Regions from separate parts of the Streptomyces sp. NPDC058674 genome, predicted to be linked through region 2. Evidence: riboswitches for the same ligand, from Rfam matches in the RefSeq annotation. Region 2 holds a riboswitch; each other region holds the start of a gene.
The links. Region 2 has a riboswitch for thiamine pyrophosphate ahead of thiC (phosphomethylpyrimidine synthase ThiC). Riboswitches for the same ligand answer to the same signal wherever they lie in the genome.

Region 1 (7,373 bases), on a different contig from region 2:
ATGGGCAAGAACGGTGTCGACGGCGTCTACGACTCGGACCCGAAGAAGAATCCGGACGCGGTGAAGTTCGACGCGCTCGAGTACAGCGAGGTGCTCTCGCGCGACCTCAAGGTCGCCGACGCCACCGCCATCACGCTGTGCCGCGACAACAAGCTGCCGATCCTCGTCTTCGAGCTGCTCGCCGAGGGCAATATCGCGCGCGCCGTCAAGGGTGAGAAGATCGGCACGCTCGTCAGCGACCAGGGAACCCGGACCTGAGCAGTCCGCTGCCGGGCCCGGCCGGGCCCGTCCGCCCCCGCCCGCCCGAACATCCATATCCGACATGCAGGAGCACGTGGTGACCGAAGAGATCCTCCTCGAGGCCGAGGAGAAGATGGAAAAGGCCGTCGTCGTCGCCAAGGAGGACTTCGCCGCGATTCGCACCGGTCGTGCGCACCCGGCGATGTTCAACAAGATCGTGGCCGACTACTACGGCGCCATCACGCCCATCAACCAGCTCGCGTCCTTCTCCGTGCCCGAGCCGCGCATGGCGATCGTGACGCCGTTCGACAAGAGCGCCCTGCGCAACATCGAGCAGGCCATCCGCGACTCCGACCTCGGTGTCAATCCGAGCAACGACGGCAGCATCATCCGGGTGACCTTCCCCGAGCTGACGCAGGACCGCCGCAAGGAGTACATCAAGGTCGCCCGCACCAAGGCCGAGGACTCGAAGATCTCGCTGCGTGCCGTCCGCCGCAAGGCGAAGGACGCCCTTGACAAGCTCGTCAAGGACAAGGAGGCCGGCGAGGACGAGGTGCGCCGCGCGGAGAAGGAGCTCGACGACACCACCGCGAAGTACGTCGCGCAGGTGGACGAGCTGCTCAAGCACAAGGAAGCCGAGCTCCTCGAGGTCTGATGAACGACTCTCCCTGGGCCACGGAGCCGGTTCCGGCGGGTCCCGCATACGATGCGCTGGTGGGCCCGCACACTCGGCCCATGCCCATCGTGCCCGATGCCGCCGGCCGTGACTTCTACGACCGGGAAGCACGCGATCGGGGGGCCGCCGCTGTCGGCGGCCCCCCGTTCCGCGCCGAGACGCCGCCGCAGGAGCCCATGCCCAGCCCCCCGCCATCGCAGGCCCCGCAGGCCGCCTCGCCCCCGCCGAAGAAGCGCGCGGGGCGGGATCTGCGTGCCGCCATAGGAGTCGGCGTCGGCCTCGGTGCGGTGATCTTCGCCTCGCTGCTGATCGTCAAGGCGGTCTTCGTCGGCGTCGTCGTCGTCGCGGTCGTCGTGGGCCTGTGGGAGCTCACCTCCCGGCTCCAGGAGAAGAAGGGCATCAAGGCGCCGCTCGTCCCGCTCGCGGTCGGCGGCGCCGCCATGATCATCGCCGGGTACGTCCGGGGGGCCGAGGGCGCGTGGGTCGCCATGGCGCTGACCGCGCTGGCGATCCTGGTCTGGCGGATGACCGAACCGCCCGAGGACTACCTCAAGGACGTCACGGCGGGCGTGTTCGCCGCCTTCTACGTGCCCTTCCTGGCCACCTTCGTGGCGATGCTGCTCACCGCCGACGACGGACCGCAGCGCGTGATGACCTTCCTGCTGCTGACCGTGGTCAGCGACACCGGGGCGTACGCGGTCGGCTGGCGCTTCGGCCGGACCAAGCTCGCGCCCCGCATCAGCCCCGGCAAGACCCGTGAGGGCCTCCTCGGCGCGGTGGCCTTCGCCATGGCCGCCGGCGCGCTGTGCATGGAGTTCCTGATCGACGGCGGTGCCTGGTGGCAGGGCCTGGTACTGGGCCTCGCGGTCGCGGTCAGCGCCACCCTGGGCGACCTGGGCGAGTCGATGATCAAGCGGGACCTGGGCATCAAGGACATGGGCACCCTGCTGCCGGGCCACGGCGGCATCATGGACCGGCTGGACTCCCTGCTGCCGACCGCTCCCGTGGTCTGGCTGCTGCTGGCGGCCTTCGTCGGCACGGGCTGATACCGTCCGGGCGGTTACCCTTGAAGGGCGCGCTGCTTCTGCGGCGCGCCTTTCGTCTTACGAGGAGTACCTGCCATGGCCCGCCCCGTCCCGGGAGAGCTCACCTTCGTCGCCCCTCGCGGAGTCAAGAAGCCGCCCCGGCACCTTGCCGACATGACCCCGGCCGAGCGTCGTGAGGCGGTCGCCGCGATCGGTGAGAAGCCGTTCCGGGCCAAGCAGCTCTCGCAGCACTACTTCGCCCGCTACGCGCACGACCCGGCGGAGTGGACGGACATCCCCGCGGCCTCCCGCGAGAAGCTCCAGCAGGAGCTGCTGCCGAACCTGATGAACGTCCTGCGGCACATCTCGTGCGACGACGACACGACCCGCAAGACCCTGTGGAAGCTGCACGACGGCACGCTCGTCGAGTCCGTGCTGATGCGCTACCCGGACCGGGTCACCATGTGCATCTCCTCCCAGGCCGGCTGCGGCATGAACTGCCCGTTCTGCGCCACCGGCCAGGCGGGGCTGGACCGCAACCTGTCCACCGCCGAGATCGTGCACCAGATCGTCGACGGCATGCGCGCCCTGCGCGACGGGGAGGTCCCGGGCGGGCCCGCCCGCCTGTCGAACATCGTCTTCATGGGCATGGGCGAACCGCTGGCCAACTACAACCGCGTCGTGGGCGCCATCCGCCGGCTCACCGACCCGGAGCCCGACGGCCTCGGGCTGTCGCAGCGCGGCATCACCGTCTCCACCGTGGGCCTGGTCCCGGCGATGCTGCGCTTCGCCGACGAGGGCTTCAAGTGCCGCCTGGCCGTCTCGCTGCACGCGCCGGACGACGAGCTGCGCGACACCCTGGTCCCCGTGAACACCCGCTGGAACGTCCGCGAGGTCCTCGGCGCGGCCTGGGAGTACGCCGAGAAGTCCGGCCGCCGGATCTCCATCGAGTACGCCCTGATCCGCGACATCAACGACCAGGCCTGGCGCGGCGACCTGCTGGGCAAGCTGCTCAAGGGCAAGCGCGTCCACGTCAACCTGATCCCGCTGAACCCGACGCCGGGCTCGAAGTGGACCGCCTCGCGGCCCGAGGACGAGAAGGCCTTCGTGGAGGCCATCGCCCGGCACGGCGTGCCCGTGACCGTACGGGACACCCGCGGTCAGGAGATCGACGGCGCGTGCGGCCAGCTCGCTGCCTCGGAGCGCTGACGACCGTTTCTGATCGATCACATTCGGCCACGGGGTACCCTGTGGCCGAACCAATTTCATATTCCGACAGGGGAGCGCCACAGCGCTGAGAGTGCGGTAACCGCCACCGCAGACCCTCTGAACCTCGCCCCGGTCATTCGGGGTAGGAAGTTCGGTCACCACTCAAGCTGTTGCGCCCTGCCCGGCGTCCGCTCGTACGGAGCGCCGGGCAGGGCCGCGTCTTCTCCTGGACATCCCAGGAGGAATTGACCAGTGAGCACCACCAGGAAGATCGCGGGCGCCGCGCTCGCGGCCGCGCTGGGCGTCACCGCGCTCAGCGCCTGCGGCGGCGACGCCGAGGACTCGTCCGCGGGCGCGGGCGACGCCCCCGCGTCCAAGACCGTCACCCTCGTCTCGCACGACTCCTTCAACGTGACCGACGCGGTCCTCAAGGAGTTCGAGCAGGAGAGCGGCTACACCGTCAAGAAGCTGAAGTCCGGAGACGCGGGCGCGGCGCTGAACCAGGAGATCCTCACCAAGGGCTCCCCGCGCGGCGACGTCTTCTTCGGCGTCGACAACACCCTGCTCTCGCGCGCCCTCGACAACGGCATCTTCACCCCGTACGAGGCCAAGGGCCTGGGCGAGGTGAAGCCGGAGTACCGGCTGGACGCGGAGCACCGGGTCACACCGGTCGACTCCGGCGACATCTGCGTCAACTACGACAAGCAGTACTTCGCCGACAAGAAGATCGCCCCGCCGCAGACGCTGGACGACCTGATCAAGCCGGAGTACAAGGACCTGCTGGTCACCGAGAACGCCGCGACCTCCTCGCCCGGCCTCGGCTTCCTGCTCGCCTCCGTCGGCAAGTACGGCGAAGACGGCTGGAAGGACTACTGGAGCAAGCTCAAGGCCAACGGCGTCGAGGTCGTCGACGGCTGGGAGCAGGCCTACAACGAGCGGTTCTCCGGCTCGGCGGGCGGCAGGAAGGCCAAGGGCGACCGCCCGCTGGTCGTCTCCTACGCCTCCAGCCCGCCCGTCGAGGTGCTGTACGGGGAGCCGCAGCCGGCCGAGGCCCCCACGGGCGTTTCCACCGGTACGTGCTTCCGCCAGGTCGAGTTCGCGGGCCTGCTGAAGGGCGCGAAGAACGAGGCGGGCGGCAAGGCGCTCCTGGACTTCCTGATCAGCAGGAAGTTCCAGGAGGACATGCCGCTCCAGATGTTCGTGAACCCGGTGACGAAGGACGCGGCCCTGCCGGAGCTGTTCACCAAGCACGGCGTGGTGGTCGAGAAGCCCGAGGCCGTGGCTCCGGAGACCATCGCGAAGAACCGTGAGCAGTGGGTCAAGGCATGGTCCTCGCTCGTCGTGAAGTAGGAACTCCCGTGGGCCCGGGGGCGGCGCCGGGGGGCGCCGCGCCGGGTCCCGGTCCCCGTGGAGGCGGGCGGGCCATGGCCGTGCGGCTCGGCCTGATGGCCGTGCCCCTCGCCTTCTTCGGGCTGTTCTTCGCCTACCCCGTCGGCGCGATCGTCGGGCGCGGGCTCACGACGGACGCGGGCTGGCAGTTCGGCCGGGCCGCCGAGGTGCTCGCCCGGCCGGACATCGCCGGCGTGCTGTGGTTCACCACCTGGCAGGCGCTCGCCTCGACCGTCCTCACGCTGCTGGTCGCGCTCCCCGGCGCGTACGTCTTCGCGCGCTTCGCGTTCCCCGGCAAGCAACTGCTGCGGGCCGTGGTCACCGTGCCGTTCGTGCTCCCCACCGTCGTCGTCGGCACCGCGTTCCTCGCGCTGGTCGGCCGCGGCGGACTGCTGGACGAGCTGTGGGGCGTCCGGCTCGACACCACCGTGTGGGCCATCCTGCTGGCCCACGTCTTCTTCAACTACGCCGTGGTCGTACGGACCGTCGGCGGCCTCTGGGCGCAGCTCGATCCCCGCCAGGAGGAGGCCGCCCGGGTGCTGGGCGCCGGACGGTTCGCCGCGTGGCGCCGGGTGACGCTGCCCGCGCTGGGCCCGGCGGTGGCCGCCGCCGCGCTGATGGTCTTCCTGTTCACCTTCACCTCCTTCGGCGTCGTGCAGATCCTCGGCGGTCCCGCGTACTCCACCCTGGAGGTGGAGGTCTACCGGCAGACCGCGCAGCTGCTGGACCTGCCCACCGCCGCCGTGCTGACGATGGTGCAGTTCGCCGCGGTCGGCCTGATCCTCGCCGTGCACGCCCGGACCGTGCGCAGGCGGGAGACCGCGCTGCGCCTCGTCGACCCCGGGGGCACGGCGCACCGGCCGCGCGGGTGGGCCCAGCGGTCCCTGCTGGGCGGGGTGCTGCTGACGGTGGCCCTGCTGATCGTCCTGCCGCTCGGGGTGCTGGTCGAGCGGTCCTTCGACGCCCCCGGCGGGTACGGCCTCGGTTTCTACCGGGCCCTCCAGGACGCCGGCGCCGGCGGCGGGACCTTCCTGGTGCCGCCGGTCGAGGCGATCTGGAACTCCCTGCGGTACGCGCTGACCGCCACCGCCATCGCCCTGTTCGTCGGGGGGCTCGCGGCGGCGGCGCTGACCCGGCGCGGCGGCAGCTTCGTGCGCGGCTTCGACGCGCTGCTGATGCTGCCGCTCGGGGTGTCCGCCGTGACGGTGGGCTTCGGCTTCCTGATCACCCTGGACCGGCCGCCGCTGGACCTGCGGACCTCGTGGATTCTGGTGCCGCTGGCACAGGCCCTGGTGGGCGTGCCGTTCGTCGTCCGGACCATGCTGCCGGTGCTGCGGGCCGTGGACGGGCGGCTGCGCGAGGCCGCCGCCGTCCTCGGCGCGTCCCCGCTGCGGGCCTGGCGGGAGGTGGACCTGCCGCTGGTGCGGCGGGCGCTGCTGATCGCGGCCGGCTTCGCCTTCGCGGTGTCGCTGGGCGAGTTCGGCGCGACCGTCTTCATCGCCAGACCGGACCGTCCGACGCTGCCGGTGGCCGTGGCGCGGCTGCTGGGGCGGGCCGGCGAGCTGAACTACGGGCAGGCGATGGCCCTGAGCACGATTCTGATGCTGGTGTGCGCGGTGTCTCTGCTGGCGCTGGAGCGGCTGCGCCCCGACAAGACCTCCGGAGAGTTCTGATGGCACTGCTGCACCTGGACGGGGTGTCGGTCCGCTTCGGTGAGCGCGCGGTCGTGGACCGCGTCGACCTGGAGGTCGCCGAGCACGAGACCGTGTGCGTGCTGGGACCGAGCGGAAGCGGCAAGTCCACCCTGCTGCGGGTCGTCGCCGGACTCCAGCCGGTCTCGGCCGGCCGGGTGCTGCTCGGCGGCGCGGACCAGGCGGACGTGCCTGTGCACCGGCGCGGGGTGGGCCTGATGTTCCAGGACCACCAGCTCTTCCCGCACCGGGACGTCGGCGGGAACGTCGCCTTCGGCCTGCGGATGCGGGGCCCCTCCCGGGGGGTGTACGGGCCCCGGGTCGCGGAGCTGCTGGAGCTGGTCGGGCTCCCGGGGGCGCAGGGCCGGGCGGTGGCCTCCCTGTCGGGCGGTGAGCAGCAGCGGGTCGCGCTGGCCCGGGCGCTGGCCCCCTCGCCGCGGCTGCTCATGCTGGACGAGCCGCTGGGACAGCTGGACCGGGGGCTGCGGGAGCGGCTGGTGGTGGAGCTCCGGGGGCTGTTCTCCCGGCTCGGCACGACGGTGCTCGCCGTCACGCACGACCAGGGCGAGGCCTTCGCGCTGGCCGACCGGGTCGTGGTGATGCGGGACGGGCGGATCGCGCAGGCGGGGACGCCCCTGGAGGTCTGGCAGCGGCCCGCGTCGGAGTTCGTGGCGCGCTTCCTCGGCTTCGAGAACGTGGTCCCGGCGACGGTCTCGGCCGGTGCCGCCGCCACCCCGTGGGGCAGGGTGGCGGTGCCCGCGGGCTCGCCGCAGGGGGAGCGGCAGGTCATGATCCGCCCGGCCGGGGTGCTCCTGGCGCAGGACGGGCTCGCGGGGATCGTGGAGTCGCGCACCTTCCGCGGCACCCACGTCGCCCTGCGGCTGCGCCCGGAGGCGGGGCCCGTGCTGGAGGCGGAGTGCGGCCTGGCCGGGGCCCCCGCCGTGGGCGACCGCGTCAAGGTGGCCTTCGCCGCGTCCGAGGTCGTCGTACTGCCCGCGCCGTAGAGGCGTCCGGCGGCCGCGGTCCGGCGGCCCGGGCCCGGCGAGGCGGGCGATGCGGGCCGAGGCGGCGGATGCGGGCGGCGGACGCGGGCCGCTCCCTACGCGCGGATGCCGTCGCAGGCGATCGCCAGGTGCCGCGGCC
Region 2 (7,373 bases):
CATGGGCAATCACGAGCTGCTGCTCATCGGTGCCAAGCGGTTCGGCGACACGCCCGTCGCCTCCGGCGCCGGCACCGCCACCTTCCAGGCCGCCTGGCTCCTGAACGGCGGCCAGCGCACCGACATGGAGCGGCTCCAGGACGTCCACCTGCAGTGGATGTCGCGCCTGGACGCCGCCGTGCTGGAGGAGGACCACCTGCTGCTGCATTCGGACACCACCGCCTACCTGGACTACGGCGACTCCGTCGAGGACGTCAACGACACCATCCACGAGCTGCTCAACCGCAACGACGCCGACGTCACCTGGGACCTCTTCCGCAAGTTCACCAAGCGGTTCGCCTTCCGCGACGAGGACACCGGCCCCCAGGCCGTGCGCGAACTCCTGGGCACCTACGGCGGCAGTCGCGTCGTGCACGGCCACAGCCCCATCCCCTACCTGCTCGGCGAAGTGGGCACGGAGGACGGCGACGCGGCCCACGGACCCGAGGCGGTGGACGGCCCGCACGTGTACGCGGAAGGGCTCGCCATCGCCATGGACGGCGGGGTGACGATGGCCGGCAAACTGCTGGTCGTACAACTTCCTTTGAACGACTGACGCTTCTCCCAGCGGGGTATTTCCGGAAAGCCCCTGTCAACCGGTGGCGTGGGCGCTCTACCATCGCTCTATCCGTAGCGGGCTCTCCTCCGTTTGTGCCGGCGCCCGGGTCTACGCGGGCATACCGGCTTCTACGGAGCATCGGGGGATGCACATGACCAGCGCTCCGCACCTGCTGACCGAAGACCGGCCGGAGTTCGATCGGCTCCTCGACGAGGCGCTGCGCACCGCGCCCGACCGGCCGGAGCTCGCCGCCCTCGGCGAGCGGCTGAACGCCGAACAGCTGCGCACCATGGCCATGGGGGCCAGTGCGCTGCTCACGGGCGCGGCCGCGGCCGAGTACGACCACTACGTGAAGGTCCGTGGGGAGCGGCGCGACGAACTGCTGTCCACGCCGGGCTCGGCCGCCGAGGAGAACGACGGACAGGGTGACGGCGCCGGAGCCGGGGCCGTGGTCGCGGTCCTCGCCCCGGTACTGGCGGGCACCGCCATGCTGATCTTCCTGCTGGTGGGCTACAGCCTGAAGATGATCGAGCCGGAACCGGCCTTCGCCGAGACCATGCTGACGGCCGGCTGGCTCTTCGGCGCGCTCACCGTGGCGGGCCTGCTGTGCGCCGTGGTCGGACTGCTGGTGACGGCCGTACGCAACAGCGCCACCGAGGTGGTGGCCGACGAGACCGAGGCCGTACCCGACGAGGTCGCCCGGGCCCGTGAGGCGTGGCGCAACGCCCTGCTGGAACGCGGCATCATGCCGTTCCTGCGGGACGCCCTGGCGGACCCGAGTGCCGGGCCGGGCTTCCGGTCCCCGCGCGGACGCGGCGGCCGGATTCCCAGCCTCGGCTACACCGCACCCGACTTCACCAGCCCGGGGACCCCGTCGGAGGGCCCCCGGCCCGGCTACGCGTCCCCGGACTTCACCAGCCCGGACTTCGGCGGCCCGGAGCACGGCTCGGACTGACCCGCCCGCCTGCGCCCCGCGCCGTTCCCCGTACCGGCTGTTTCACGTGAAACATCGCGCGCAGGGGGCGGGCCGCCCCGCGGACACGTCAGTCGGCGAGCGGCAGGTACACGCGGTTGCCCGCGGCCGCGAACTCGGCGGACTTCTCCGCCATGCCCGCCTGGATCTCCTCCGCCTTGAGGTCCCCTCCGTGCTCGCGGCGGATGTCGTGCGAGATCTTCATCGAGCAGAACTTCGGACCGCACATGGAGCAGAAGTGCGCGGTCTTGGCCGGCTCGGCGGGGAGGGTCTCGTCGTGGAACTCACGCGCCGTGTCCGGGTCGAGGGCCAGGTTGAACTGGTCCTCCCACCGGAACTCGAAGCGGGCGTCCGACAGGGCGTCGTCCCACTCCTGGGCTCCGGGGTGCCCCTTGGCCAGGTCCGCCGCGTGCGCGGCGATCTTGTACGTGATGACGCCGGTCTTCACGTCGTCGCGGTTGGGCAGGCCCAGGTGCTCCTTGGGCGTGACGTAGCAGAGCATCGCGGTGCCCCACCAGGCGATCATCGCGGCGCCGATGCCCGAGGTGATGTGGTCGTAGGCCGGGGCCACGTCCGTGGTCAGCGGGCCGAGCGTGTAGAACGGCGCCTCCTCGCAGATCTCCTGCTGGAGGTCGATGTTCTCCTTGATCTTGTGCATCGGGACGTGGCCCGGGCCCTCGATCATCGTCTGGACGTTGTGCCGCTTGGCAATGGTGTTCAGCTCGCCCAGCGTCTTCAGCTCGGCGAACTGGGCCGCGTCGTTGGCGTCCGCGATGGAGCCCGGCCGCAGGCCGTCACCCAGTGAGTACGTCACGTCGTACGTCGCCAGAATGTCGCAGAGCTCCTCGAAGTTCGTGTAGAGGAAGTTCTCCTTGTGGTGCGCCAGGCACCACGCGGCCATGATCGATCCGCCGCGGGAGACGATTCCCGTCTTGCGGCGGGCGGTCAGCGGCACGTACGGCAGCAGGACGCCGGCATGGACGGTCATGTAGTCGACGCCCTGCTCGGCCTGCTCGATGACCGTGTCCTTGTAGATCTCCCAGGTCAGGTCCTCGGCGCGGCCGTCGACCTTCTCCAGGGCCTGGTAGAGCGGCACGGTGCCGATCGGGACGGGGGAGTTGCGCAGCACCCACTCGCGCGTCGTGTGGATGTTGCGGCCCGTCGAGAGGTCCATGACCGTGTCGGCGCCCCACTTGGTCGCCCAGGTCATCTTGTCGACCTCCTCCTCGATGGAGGAGGTGACGGCGGAGTTGCCGATGTTGGCGTTGACCTTCACCAGGAACCGCTTGCCGATGATCATCGGCTCGATCTCCGGGTGGTTCACATTGGCCGGCAGCACGGCGCGACCTGCGGCGATCTCCTCGCGGACCACCTCGGGGGAGACGTTCTCGCGGATCGCGACGTACTCCATCTCCGGGGTGATCTCGCCCCGGCGGGCATATGCGAGCTGCGTGACGGCGGCGCCGCCGCGGCCGCGGCGGGGCTGGCGGGGACGGCCCGGGAAGACCGCGTCGAGGTTCTTCAGCCCCCCGCGCGGCAAGGTGTGCTTGATGCCGTCGTCCTCGGGGCGCGCGGGGCGTCCCGCGTACTCCTCGGTGTCCCCGCGTCCGATGATCCAGTTCTCGCGCAGCGGCGCGAGCCCCCGGCGGACGTCCGTCTCGATTCCGGGGTCGGTGTACGGACCGGACGTGTCGTACAGCGTCACGTCCTTGCCGTTGGTGAGGTGGACCTGGCGAACCGGCACCCGGAGGTCGGGGCGGGAGCCCGCCACATACCCCTTGTGCCAGCCTGGCTGGCGCTCGGTCCGGCCGTCGGCGTCCTGGCTGACGGCAGGCGTGCGTGCGTCCTGAATGGTCATGAGACCTGATCTCCCTACGCCGGCATTACCCGGTAACAGGTTCGGCGGTCGACGCAGCCTCTTCCCGTGCGCACGGATCGTGCGCGTACGGTGATCAGCGTCCTCTCAGCCCGGTGCTCCGAGCTCCCGCGTTGTGCAAAGGTGCCCCCACGCTAGCGTCATCCAGGGCGTGCTGAACAGTGGGCCCCCTCATCTCTTGCGATGATCTGCCAGTGACGTCCTCGCCGCAGCCCCCCACCGATTCCACCGACGACCACGGCCACGCCGGCCACGCCCACCCGGGCCACGGGCCTTCCTCAGGCCATTCCCACAGCCACGGCCACGGCCCCGCGGCCCCCGTCTCCAAGCACCTGCGCAAGGTCATCGCCGCTGTGCTGATCCCCTTCGCCACCGCCGTCCTCGTCGGACTGGTGGTGCTCTGGCCCGGCGGCGCGCCGTCCCACGAGCGCACGGGGGTCGGCTTCGACCGCCAGACCCAGCAGGGCGTGGTCGTCTCGCTGGCGCTCGTCGACTGCAAGTCCGTGAACGCCTCGCAGGTGCCGCCCACGGGCGACACCTCGACCCCCGAGGGCCGGGAGGCGCAGTCCGCGCAGACGGACGAGTGCAAGAAGGCCACCGTCGAGGTCGGCACCGGCCCGGACAAGGGGCGGACCTTCGTGGAGATCGTCCAACCGGGCGCGCCGCGGCAGTTGGAGGACGGACAGGAGGTGGTGGTCGCCTACGCGCCCGATGCCCCGCGCGACCTCCAGTACTCGGTGATCGACGTGAACCGCAAGTTCCCGATGGCCCTGCTGGCCGGCATCTTCGCCCTGGCCGTGGTCCTCGTCGGGCGGATGCGCGGGCTCTTCGCGCTGATCGCACTCGTCATCAGCTTCGGCGTGCTGACCCTCTTCATCCTCCCCGCCATCCTCCAGGGATCGAATCCGCTGGTCGTCGCCGTCGTCGGGGCGAGTGCGATCATGCTCATCGGGCTCTACATGTGCCACGGCCTGACCGCGCGCACCTCGGTCGCCGTCCTCGGGACCCTGGTCTCCCTGCTGCTGATCGGCCTGCTGGGTTCGCTGTTCATCGACTGGGCCTTCCTCAGCGGCAACACCGATGACAACACCGGACTGATCCACGGGCTGTACCCCGACATCGACATGAGTGGTCTGCTGCTCGCAGGCGTGATCATCGGCTCGCTGGGCGTGCTGGACGACGTCACGGTCACCCAGACGTCCGCCGTCTGGGAACTCCGCCAGGCCGATCCGTCGATGGGATCCCGCGCCCTCTACCGCGCAGCCATCCGGATCGGCCGGGACCACATCGCATCGGTGGTCAACACCCTGGTACTGGCGTACGCGGGCGCCGCACTGCCCCTCCTGCTGCTGTTCTCGATCGCGAACAGCAGCATGGGATCGGTGGCCAACAGCGAGCTGGTGGCGGCAGAGATCGTGCGCACGCTCGTGGGATCGATCGGGCTCGTGGCCTCGGTCCCGGTGACGACGGCGCTCGCGGCACTGGTCGTCTCGGCCGACCGGCCGGGCCCGCCGGCCGCGGGGGCGGCCGCCGGGCCGGCCCGCAGCGGCCGTGGTCGGCGGCGCAAGCGCTGAATCCGGCCCGGAGGAGCGGGGCGGGCCGGCGCCGCTCAGCCGGTGTTCGGCTCGTTCTGCCGCGATTCGGCGAGGATCTTGCCGAGCGCCTCGTCGAGGTGCTCCTCGAAGTCGCCCAGGCTCCGCTCCTGACCGAGCGGAACGAGCCGGTCGGTGCGGTCCAGGAAGGCGACGAGCGGCGCCGCGCTGGCACGGAACAGAGCTCTGTCGCCGCCGACCTGGAGGCGGATGTGGACGTCGGACAGCTCTTCGGGGTCGGTGGGAGCGATGTGCACATCGCCGTCGCCGCACGCCTTGTTGATGCCGTCGAGGAGCAGTTCCCGTCCGAACGCCCACGTCACGGGCGCGTCTCCGGGAAGGTGGAAGGTAAGTCGCACTGCGTAGGGATCCCGAGCGTCGTACCGGAGTTCAACCGGGATACGGAACGAGAGCTCCTCGGAAACGAGGAAGCTCATCATGACCTCTGCCTGTACCGACTCGCGCATTGACTACCCCGCTGTAGTGGAAGTGGCCAGGAATGGTCCCCCAGGGCCTCTTGACAAGAGTGGTGGAAGCGCTAGCAGATCACAAGGAGTGAGTTTTCAGATACTGATAGAGAACATGAGGGTGCTCAACCGCGCGCCTACTTCTCTCCGCAGTTGCTCAACTGCGGACAGCAACCGACCCTCTTCGCTCAGGGGGAGGGAAATGGCCACGGTTGCAGGCGTCTCTCCGGCTGGGATCGGAATGGCCGCACACACCGTTCCCAGCGCATACTCCTGACGCTCAGTCACCGCCTGCAGCCGCTCCGGCGCCCCGAAGCGCTGCTCCAGCGAGCGCAGGTCCCGCACGGTGTAGGGGGTGATGGGGCCGACCGGATGGCGGTCGTAGTGGTCCTTGCGCGTCTTCTCGTCCAACTGGCCGAGCAGGCACTGCCCGACGGCGTGCGCGTGAGCGGTCTCGCGGAAGTCGGCCCATTCCTCGCAGGCCTGGCTGTCCGGGGTGTCCGAGACGCCGACGACCTCGATCTCACCCTCGCGGTAGACCGCGAAGTAGACGGGCGCCCCGACCGCGTCGCGAAAGTGCGCGAGGGAGTCGAGGATCATGCTGCGACGTTTCTGCTGGAGTCCGCCGCCGGCCAGCCGGACAGCCGCGTCGCCGAGTACGAAGACCCCGCTCTCGCGGCGCAGATAGCCCTCGTGCGTCAGGGTGCGCAGCAGGTGGTACGCCGTGGGCAGCGGGAGTCCGGCCTCGCGCGCCAGCTGTTTCGCCGGGGCTCCCCCGCTGTGCGATCCCACGGCTTCGAGCAGTCTCAGCGCCCGCTGCACCGAAGCGATGAGAGTCGGCACACCGGCGTTGTGAACCGCAGACAATGCTCACCCCCAGGCGTGGCGGCGGGCCTTCGGGGAAGCCCGCCCTGCGGGGGCCGCCCCCGCGTATGCCGTGGCTCCTGGGGTCGTGCTCGGTTGCTGCTCGAAGCCACCGGTTCAGAGCGGTGTCATCGGCTTCCGGCGCCCAGGGAGGGACGGCACCGATGGCCACTCTATCCACCGATTCCCGGGACCCGAGCGGTTTCGGGCCTCGCGTTCCCTCGCCTGGCTCAATCCCGGAACCGCTCCGGCCCGCCTGCCTACCACTCCCCGGAGGAGGCCTTCGAGCGGTCGCCGCCGATCTTCTTCACCACGAAGACCAGGCCCGCGACGAGGGCGACGAACAGGAGCAGCTTGAAGACCAGCCCGATGAGCGCACCGAGGATGCTGGTGATCACGCCGCCGAAGACGAGCAGCGCCAGCAGCGGAACGGCGACCCACTTGACCCACCACGGCATGCCTGCGAATGTCCCTCGGATCCCGTCCATGTCCTCGACCTCTTCCTCGTCCTTGGCTTCCTGCTCCCGATGCTAGGAGTCCGGGGCCGCCGCCGGGGGCGCGCGAGCCCCCGGAGTCCCCTGATCCGCCCCCTAGGGGGACCGGGGGCGCGACCCCCGGTCCCGTCGGCCGCTCAGCCCTCCGGCGGGGAGAACACCACCATCACCCGGAGGTCCTCCGTGATGTGGTGGAACTTGTGCGGGACCCCGGCCGGGACGTAGACGACGCTGCCCCGGGCCACGGTCGTGGTCTCCTCCCCGACCGTGATCGAGGCCCGGCCGCTGACCACGAAGTACACCTCGTCCTGGCGGTGCGGCGCCTGCGGGTCGCCCTGACCCGCGTCGAGCGCGTACAGCCCGACCGACATGTTCCGCTCGCGCAGGAACTGCAGGTAGGCGCCGTCGTTCGCGGCGCGCTCCGCTTCGAGCTCGTCCAGCCGGAAGGCCTTCATCGTCCTGGTGCCCCTTGTGTTCGGTCCCGCCGCCACATCCGCTGATCTGCGGAT
Region 3 (7,373 bases), on a different contig from region 2:
GTCGTCCTCGTGCGTGAGCTCGTCCAGCAGCGGCAGCAGGTGCTCCCTGATCTGCGCGTACGCGGCCTCGCGCGGGCGGCCCCCGGTGGCCGAGCCGGTGTGCACGACCACCCCGAGCGCGCCGATCTCCCGGCCGCGCCGCAGCGAGTGCCGCAGGGACTCCACGGACCTCTCCACCGTCGCCTCGGTGTGCGAGCCGAAGTTGATCAGGTACGGCGCGTGCACGTACGCGGGGACCGAGCCGGCCGCGCACTCGGCGCGGAACAGCTCGTCCTGCGCCGGGCTGCCGGCCGGCGTGGCCCAGCCGCGCGGGTTGGCGACGAAGACCTGGACGGCCTCGGCGCCCATCTCCCGGGCGTACGCCATCCCCACCCTGGCCAGGCCGCCGGCGACCGGGACGTGCCCGCCCACCGGGTTGCGCGGGGCCTGCCGCGCACCGTCCACCTGCTCCTCGTGCTCCACGTACCCCTACAGTCCCTTGGTCCTGATCACGACGGTGCTGCCCTCGGGGGCGTTCTGCCCGGGAGCCACCGACTGGGCGTCCACGGTGTTGCTGAAGGAGAAGAACGGCCGCTCCACCCTCACCTTGAAGCCCGCGCCCTCCAGCGCCCTGCGGGCCGCGTCCACGTCCTGCCCGGTCACGTTCGGGACCGGGAGCTGGCGGGGGCCCTTGGAGAGGGTCAGCGTGACGGTGTCCCCGGCCGCGGCCTGGGTGCCGGCGCCGACGGACTGGTTGGCGACCGTACCGGCCGCGGAGGGGGAGTTGACCTGCTCGGCGGCGGTCGCGACCTTCAGTCCGAGCTCCTGCAACGACGCCCGCGCCTGCTCGAAGGGGAGCCCGGCCACGCTCGGCACCGGCACCGGGCGGCCCTTGCTGACCACCAGCGCGACCGCGGTGTCGGGGGCCCGCTTCTCACCGCCCGCCGGATCGGAGGCGATCACCGAGCCCTGGGCCACGTCCTGGCTGAAGGCGAGGGAGACGACACCGGGGGCCAGCCCTGCGTTCGCCAGCTCGGACCGGGCCTGCTCCAGCGGCCGCCCCCTGAGGTTCGGCACCGCCACGACCTGGGGGCCGCGGGAGACGGTGAGCGTCACCGAGCCGTTGCCGCGGATGCGCCTGCCGCCTGCCGGGTCGCTGTTCATGACCGTTCCGCGGTCGAAGGCGTCGCTGAACTTCCGCTCGATCCGCTTGATGCCGAGCCCTGAGGCGGACAGCTGGGCCCTGGCCTGCTCCTCGGACTTGCCGAGGACGTTGGGCACCTTGGTGAACTGGCCCGCGTTGATGTACCAGACGCCGGTGCCGAGGCCGAGGGCGAGCAGCACCCCGGCGACGACGAGCAGCGTGCCGCGCCGCGGCCCCCTGCGCTGCGGCCGGCCGGACCGGTGCGCGGGCGGGGGCGGGGGCGGCAGCGCCGGGGACTCCAGGCGCGAGGTCCGGTCCACGGGCGGCTGCGCGAGCGGCGGGCGGGCGATCACGCCCGTGCGGTCCTCGGCGGCCGAGCGCTCCGCGGCGTGCGCCTGCGGGGGCATCGCGTCCAGCTCGGGGCCGCTGAGCCGGGCGCGGACCTCCAGGGCCAGGCCGAGCAGCGAGGCCGCGTCGTCGGGGCGCAGTCCGGGGCTGCGGGCGGTGGCCTGCGCCACGAGCTCGTCGAGGCCCACCGGGAGCCCGGGGACGGCCGCGGAGGGCGGCGGGACGTCCTCGTGAAGGTGCTGGTAGAGCACCTGGGCGGCGCTGCCGCCGGTGTGGGGCTTGGAACCGGTGAGCATCTCGTAGAGGACGACACCGCAGGCGTAGACGTCCACGCGGGTGTCGGCGACGCCGTTCTCGATCTGCTCGGGAGCCAGGTAGGAGACGGTGCCGAGGAGGGTGCCGGTGGTGTGGGTGACGGAGTCGACGCTGCGGACCAGCCCGAAGTCGGCGACCTTGACCCGGCCGTCGTCGCCGATCAGGACGTTCTCCGGCTTCATGTCGCGGTGCACGAAACCGGCCCGGTGGGCGGCCCCGAGCGCGGCCAGCACCGGTTCCAGGATGTCGAGGGCGGCCCGCGGCTGGAGCGCGCCGCGCTCGCGGAGCACGTCGCGCAGGGTGCAGCCGGAGACGTACTCCATGGCAAGGAAGACGTACGGTCCGTCCGCGCCCTGGTCGAAGACGGCCACCACGTTCGGGTGGGCGAGGCGGGCGACGGACTTCGCCTCCCGGATGAACCGGTCGACGAAGGCCGTGTCGGCGGCGAGCGCCGGATGCATCACCTTCAGCGCGAGGACGCGGTCCAGGCGGGTGTCGACGGCCCGGTAGACCGTGGCCATGCCGCCGGCCGCGATGCGGGCGTCGATGCGGTAGCGGCCGTCGAGCACGCGCCCGACGACGGGGTCATCCAGGGTCGTATCCACGCGCCGATTCTACGAGCGGCGGCGTTTGCACCGCGTCGGGCGGGTCGCCTTGCAGCCCAGCTGTGACGGAGCCGACTGTGCCCCGCCGCCGCGGCGGGGACCCGCGCCGCCCCCCGAGGGCCGGGGTGCCCCGCCCCGAAGGCCCGGCGCCCGGCCGCGAAGGACCCGGCGCCGGCCCCGGATCGTCCCGCCCCGGACCCCGCGCCCCGGCGTCAGAAGGCCGGGCGTTCCGGGTCCAGGGCGGCGCGGCCCTCCGCGGGGGAGGAGGCCAGGGCGAAGCGCCGCTGCGGGATGCGCCCCGCGCGGAAGGCCAGGCGCCCCGCCGACACGGCGTCCCGCATCGCGGCGGCCATCAGCACCGGCTCCTGTGCCCGCGTCACGGCCGACGCCAGCATCACCGCCGCGCAGCCCAGCTCCATCGCCAACGCCACGTCGGACGCCGTGCCGGCCCCCGCGTCCAGGATCACGGGGACCCCGGCCCGCTGGGTGATCAACTCGAAGTTGTGCGGATTGCGGATGCCCATCCCGGAGCCGATCGGGGAGCCCAGCGGCATGATCGCCGCGCAGCCCGCGTCCTCCAGCTTCCGGGCCAGCACCGGATCGTCGTTGGTGTACGGCAGGACCGTGAAGCCCTCGTCCACGAGGATCTCGGCCGCGTCCAGCAGCTCGACCCCGTCGGGCAGCAGGGTCCGCTCGTCCGCCACGACCTCCAGCTTGATCCAGTCCGTGCCGAGCGCCTCCCGGGCCAGCCTGGCCGTCAGCACGGCCTCGCCCGCCGTGAAGCAGCCCGCCGTGTTCGGCAGGACCGCGATGCCCAGCTTCGCCAGCACCGACAGGACGGACCCCTGCACCGTCGGGTCCAGGCGGCGCATGGCCACCGTCGTCAGCTCGGTTCCGGAGGCGAGCAGCGCGCGCTCCAGCACGTCCGGGCTCGGGGCGCCGCCCGTGCCCATCACCAGGCGGGAGGAGAAGGTCCGGCCGCCCAGGGTGAACAGGTCGTCGTCCGCCATCGCGCTCAGCCCCCCTGGACCGCGGTGAGGACCTCGACGCGGTCGCCGTCGCCCACGGACGTGGCGGTCCACTGCCCGCGCGGGACCACGGTCTCGTTGAGCGCCGCGGCCACCCCGGAGGAGGCGGCGGTCAGGGTGGCCACCACCGCGTCGAGGGTGGTGCCGTCCGCGACCTCGCGCGGCTCGCCGTTGACGGAGATGGTCATGCGTACGACTCCTGACGTGCGGCGGAGAACCGGCGGGGGGTGAAGGGGAGCGCGATCGGCGGCAGTTCGCCGGTCGCCAGCAGCTCCGCCATGACCTCGCCCGTGAGGGGGGTCAGCAGGACCCCGTTGCGGTAGTGCCCGGTGGCCAGGTGCAGGCCGGGCAGTTCGGTCGGCCCGAGCAGCGGCGCGTTGTCCGGCGAGCCGGGCCGCAGTCCCGCCCGGGTCTCGGTGAGCGGCAGTTCGGTGATCCCGGGCACCAGCTCGTGGGCGTCGCGCAGCAGTTCGTAGACCCCGCCCGCGGTGACCGTGGTGTCCCAGCCCAGTTCCTCGCTGGTCGCGCCGATGACGAGCTCGCCGTTCTCGCGCGGCACCAGGTAGACGTGGCTGCCGCGGACCACCGCCCGTACGGTCCGGGACAGGAACGCCCCGTACGCCGCCGGCACCGCGAGCCGCAGCACCTGCCCCTTCACCGGCCGCACGGGCGCCACGGCCTCCGGCGGTACGCCCGCCAGCCGGCCGCTCAGCGAGCCCGCCGCCAGCACTGTCTGGTCGGCGCGCAGTTCCGTGCCGTCGTCGAGCAGGGCGCCCGTCGCGCGGTCGGCGGCGACCAGCAGCTGCCGTGCGGCCGTCCGGCGGATCTCGACTCCGGCCCCCTCGCAGGCGGCCAGCAGGGCGGCCGCGAGCCGGCGCGGATCGACCTGGTGGTCGCCGTCCACCCGCAGGCCGCCGCGTACGCCGGGGGCCAGCATCGGCTCCAGGCGGCGGCACTCGCGACCGGTGAGCCACTCGGACTCCAGCCCGCAGCGCCGCTGGAGGGCGTGCAGTTCCCGCAGGTGGAGCCGGTCGTCGGAGTCGAGGGCCACGGCGAGCGTGCCGCAGGCCCGGTAGCCGATGTCCAGGCCGCCGGCGGCCCCGGCGAGCTCGGCCGCGAACTGCGGGTAGCGGGCCGCGGAGGCGAGTCCGAGCCCCAGCAGGGGCTCCTCGCCGTAGTGCAGCTCGGTGACGGGGGCGAGCATGCCGGCCGCGACCTGCGCGGCGCCGCCGCCGGGCGCCGGGTCGGCGAGCACGGTGCACAGGCCCCGAAGGGCCGCCCGCCAGGCGGTGACGAGTCCGATGATCCCGCCCCCGATGACGAGGACGTCGGCTCCCCGGGGAGACGTTCGAGATGAGTGCATGGGCGTCCAGCCCCTCCCTTCGCCGGCATGACCCGGATCAGGTTCGTACGGTCGGAGGCCGTCCAGCCTCCCTCTCAGCCCGGTGCGCCCGGACTCCCGCGATAGGTACGGTGGCCAGACTAACCCCGGTCCGGACGACCGGTAAGGCGGCGCCTGTTCCTGATGGTCCATCAGGTCATTAGGCTGGCCGCGTGAGCGAGCAGACGGAACAGACACAGCGCGGCGTCGTGATCGTGGGCGCCGGAATGGCCGGCGTGCAGACCGCGGTCGCCCTGCGCGAGCAGGGCTTCACCGGCCCCGTGACCCTGCTGGGGGCCGAGCCGCACCAGCCCTACGACCGCCCCCCGCTGTCCAAGGCGGTCCTGCTCGGCAAGGCCGAGGACTCCGCCTTCGACGTGGACTTCGAAGGGCTCGGCATCGGGCTCCGGCTCGGGACGGAGGTCACCGGGCTGCGGGCCGCCGACCGGGAGCTGGACACCGGGGCGGGCCCGGTGCCGTACGGGACCCTCGTCCTGGCGACCGGCGCGCTGCCGTTGACGCTGCCCGCCACCGCCGGGGTCCCGGGCGTGCACCTGCTGCGCACCGTCGACGACGCGGCGCGGCTGCGGCCGGTCCTGGCGGCGGCCGACCGGGCGGTGGTCGTCGGGGCCGGCTGGATCGGTGCGGAGTTCGCCACCGCCGCCCGCGAGGCGGGCTGCGAGGTGGTCGTCGTCGAGGCCGCGGACCGGGTCCTGGCCGGAGCCCTGCCCGCCGAGGTCACCGAGCCGATGGCGCGCTGGTACGAGGAGGCCGGCGCCCGGCTGCTCACCGGAGCCAAGGTCGCGGGGATCGAGGAGGGCCGCGTCCTCCTGGCGGACGGCCGCACCCTGCCGGCCGGCGCGGTGGTGGTCGGCATCGGCGCCCGCCCGGCCACCGGCTGGCTGGCCGGCAGCGGAGTGGAGCTGGGCCCCGACGGCTCGGTCACCGCCGACGCCTACCTGCGGACCTCGCTGCCCGGGGTCTACGCGGTCGGCGACTGCGCATCCTTCCCCTCGGCCCGCTACGGCACGCGGCTGCTCGTCCACCACTGGGACAACGCCCTCCAGGGCCCGCGCGCGGTCGCGGTGAACGTCCTGGCCGGCGGGCCCGCCCGGGCCTACGACCCGGTCCCGTACTTCTGGTCCGAGCAGTTCGGGCGCTTCGTGCAGTACGCCGGCCACCACGGCGGCGCCGACACCCTCCTGTGGCGGGGCGACCCGGCCGCCCCGGCCTGGTCGGTGTGCTGGCTGCGCGACGGCGCCCTGGTGGCGATCCTCGCCGTGGGCCGCCCCCGTGACCTGGCGCAGGGCCGCAAGCTCATCGAGTCGGGAGCCGCCCTCGACCCCGACCGGGTCGCCGACCCGGCCGTCCCGCTGAGGTCCACGGCCCGCTAGTGCTGTGACCGGAAAGGTTCACCGGGTCGCGGCGCCCGGCACGGCACCTCGCCGCGTTGTCGGACCGCGCAGGTACGTCCAGTACGAGCCGCGGCCCTCCGCCTTGCGATGCACCGCACCGGACACCGCGCCCCGGCAAACCCTTCCGGCCACAGCACCAGGCAGCGGCGCCGGTACCCGGACGGGGTCGCTCGGGTACCGGGTGTCGGCCCGAGATGGCAGGCTTGTGCCTGTGACCGAGATTGACGCAAAGATCGATTCCCTTGTCCCCGCCTGGCTGTTCCTCCCCGACATCGCGGAGATGCTCGACATCGAGGTGACCCGGGTCCGCCAGATGGTGAAGGAAGGGCAGCTGATCGCCGTGCGCCGGGGCGAGAACCGCGCCCTCCAGGTGCCCGCCCCCTTCATCGACGGCGACAAGGTCGTCAAGGGCCTCGTGGGCCTGCTGACCGTGCTGCGCGACGACCGCTTCTCCGAGGAGGAGATCCTCGAGTGGCTGTTCACCGAGGACCCGACCCTGCCCGGCACCCCCGTGCAGGCGCTGAGCGAGAATCGCGGCACGGAGGTGAAGCGCCGCGCTCAGGCGCTCGCCCTGTGACCTGATCCGCATCCGCTCCACCGCGGCGTACGGGCCGCTCCCGGCGCGTACGCCGCCTCCACCCCGGGGGGTACACCCATGCAGCTTTCCGACGCCCGGCTCTACCTGTGCACGGACGCCCGCAAGCGCCAGGGTGACCTCCCCGAGTTCCTCGACGCCGTGCTCGCAGGCGGCGTGGACGTCGTCCAGCTCCGCGACAAGGGCATGGAGGCCGGCGAGGAGCTCGACCACCTGCGGGTCTTCGCCGAGGCCGCACGGCGCCACGGCAAGCTCCTCGCCGTCAACGACCGCGCCGACGTCGCCCACGCCATCGGCTCCGACGTCCTGCACCTCGGCCAGGGCGACATCCCCGTCCCCGCCGCCCGCGCGATCCTCGGCGAGCGGGTGCTGATGGGCCGCTCCTGCCACGCCGAGCACGAGGTGGACGCCGCCGTCGCCGAGCCCGGCGTCGACTACTTCTGCACCGGCCCCTGCTGGCCCACCCCCACCAAGCCCGGCCGCTCCGCCCCCGGCCTGGGCCTCGTCCGGTACGCGGCCTCCCTGGAGCAGGACCGCCCCTGGTTCGCCATCGGCGGCATCGA

Region 1: another riboswitch for thiamine pyrophosphate. It lies ahead of ACFWU6_RS06080 (thiamine ABC transporter substrate binding subunit); the one in region 2 lies ahead of thiC (phosphomethylpyrimidine synthase ThiC).
Region 3: another riboswitch for thiamine pyrophosphate. It lies ahead of thiO (glycine oxidase ThiO); the one in region 2 lies ahead of thiC (phosphomethylpyrimidine synthase ThiC).

What each region holds. Positions count from the first base shown of each region.
Region 1 is NZ_JBHXSC010000007.1:71,170-78,542, forward strand. Features, by position in the region: gene pyrH (UMP kinase) at 1-258, shown strand, start outside; gene frr (ribosome recycling factor) at 338-895, shown strand; gene ACFWU6_RS06070 (phosphatidate cytidylyltransferase) at 895-1,962, shown strand; gene rlmN (23S rRNA (adenine(2503)-C(2))-methyltransferase RlmN) at 2,038-3,150, shown strand; TPP riboswitch at 3,209-3,317, shown strand; gene ACFWU6_RS06080 (thiamine ABC transporter substrate binding subunit) at 3,403-4,500, shown strand; gene ACFWU6_RS06085 (ABC transporter permease) at 4,596-6,212, shown strand; gene ACFWU6_RS06090 (ABC transporter ATP-binding protein) at 6,212-7,234, shown strand; gene ACFWU6_RS06095 (cytochrome P450) at 7,330-7,373, opposite strand, start outside.
Region 2 is NZ_JBHXSC010000018.1:80,722-88,094, reverse strand. Features, by position in the region: gene ACFWU6_RS12535 (metallophosphoesterase) at 1-595, shown strand, start outside; gene ACFWU6_RS12530 (hypothetical protein) at 744-1,553, shown strand; gene thiC (phosphomethylpyrimidine synthase ThiC) at 1,642-3,429, opposite strand; TPP riboswitch at 3,424-3,569, opposite strand; gene ACFWU6_RS12520 (YibE/F family protein) at 3,642-5,021, shown strand; gene ACFWU6_RS12515 (SsgA family sporulation/cell division regulator) at 5,057-5,506, opposite strand; gene ACFWU6_RS12510 (IclR family transcriptional regulator) at 5,603-6,373, opposite strand; gene ACFWU6_RS12505 (DUF5326 family protein) at 6,631-6,858, opposite strand; gene ACFWU6_RS12500 (cupin domain-containing protein) at 7,002-7,319, opposite strand.
Region 3 is NZ_JBHXSC010000044.1:35,204-42,576, reverse strand. Features, by position in the region: gene ACFWU6_RS22160 (deoxyribonuclease IV) at 1-462, opposite strand, end outside; gene pknB (Stk1 family PASTA domain-containing Ser/Thr kinase) at 469-2,391, opposite strand; gene ACFWU6_RS22150 (thiazole synthase) at 2,604-3,401, opposite strand; gene thiS (sulfur carrier protein ThiS) at 3,407-3,607, opposite strand; gene thiO (glycine oxidase ThiO) at 3,604-4,782, opposite strand; TPP riboswitch at 4,780-4,892, opposite strand; gene ACFWU6_RS22135 (NAD(P)/FAD-dependent oxidoreductase) at 4,974-6,194, shown strand; gene ACFWU6_RS22130 (Rv2175c family DNA-binding protein) at 6,427-6,792, shown strand; gene thiE (thiamine phosphate synthase) at 6,871-7,373, shown strand, end outside.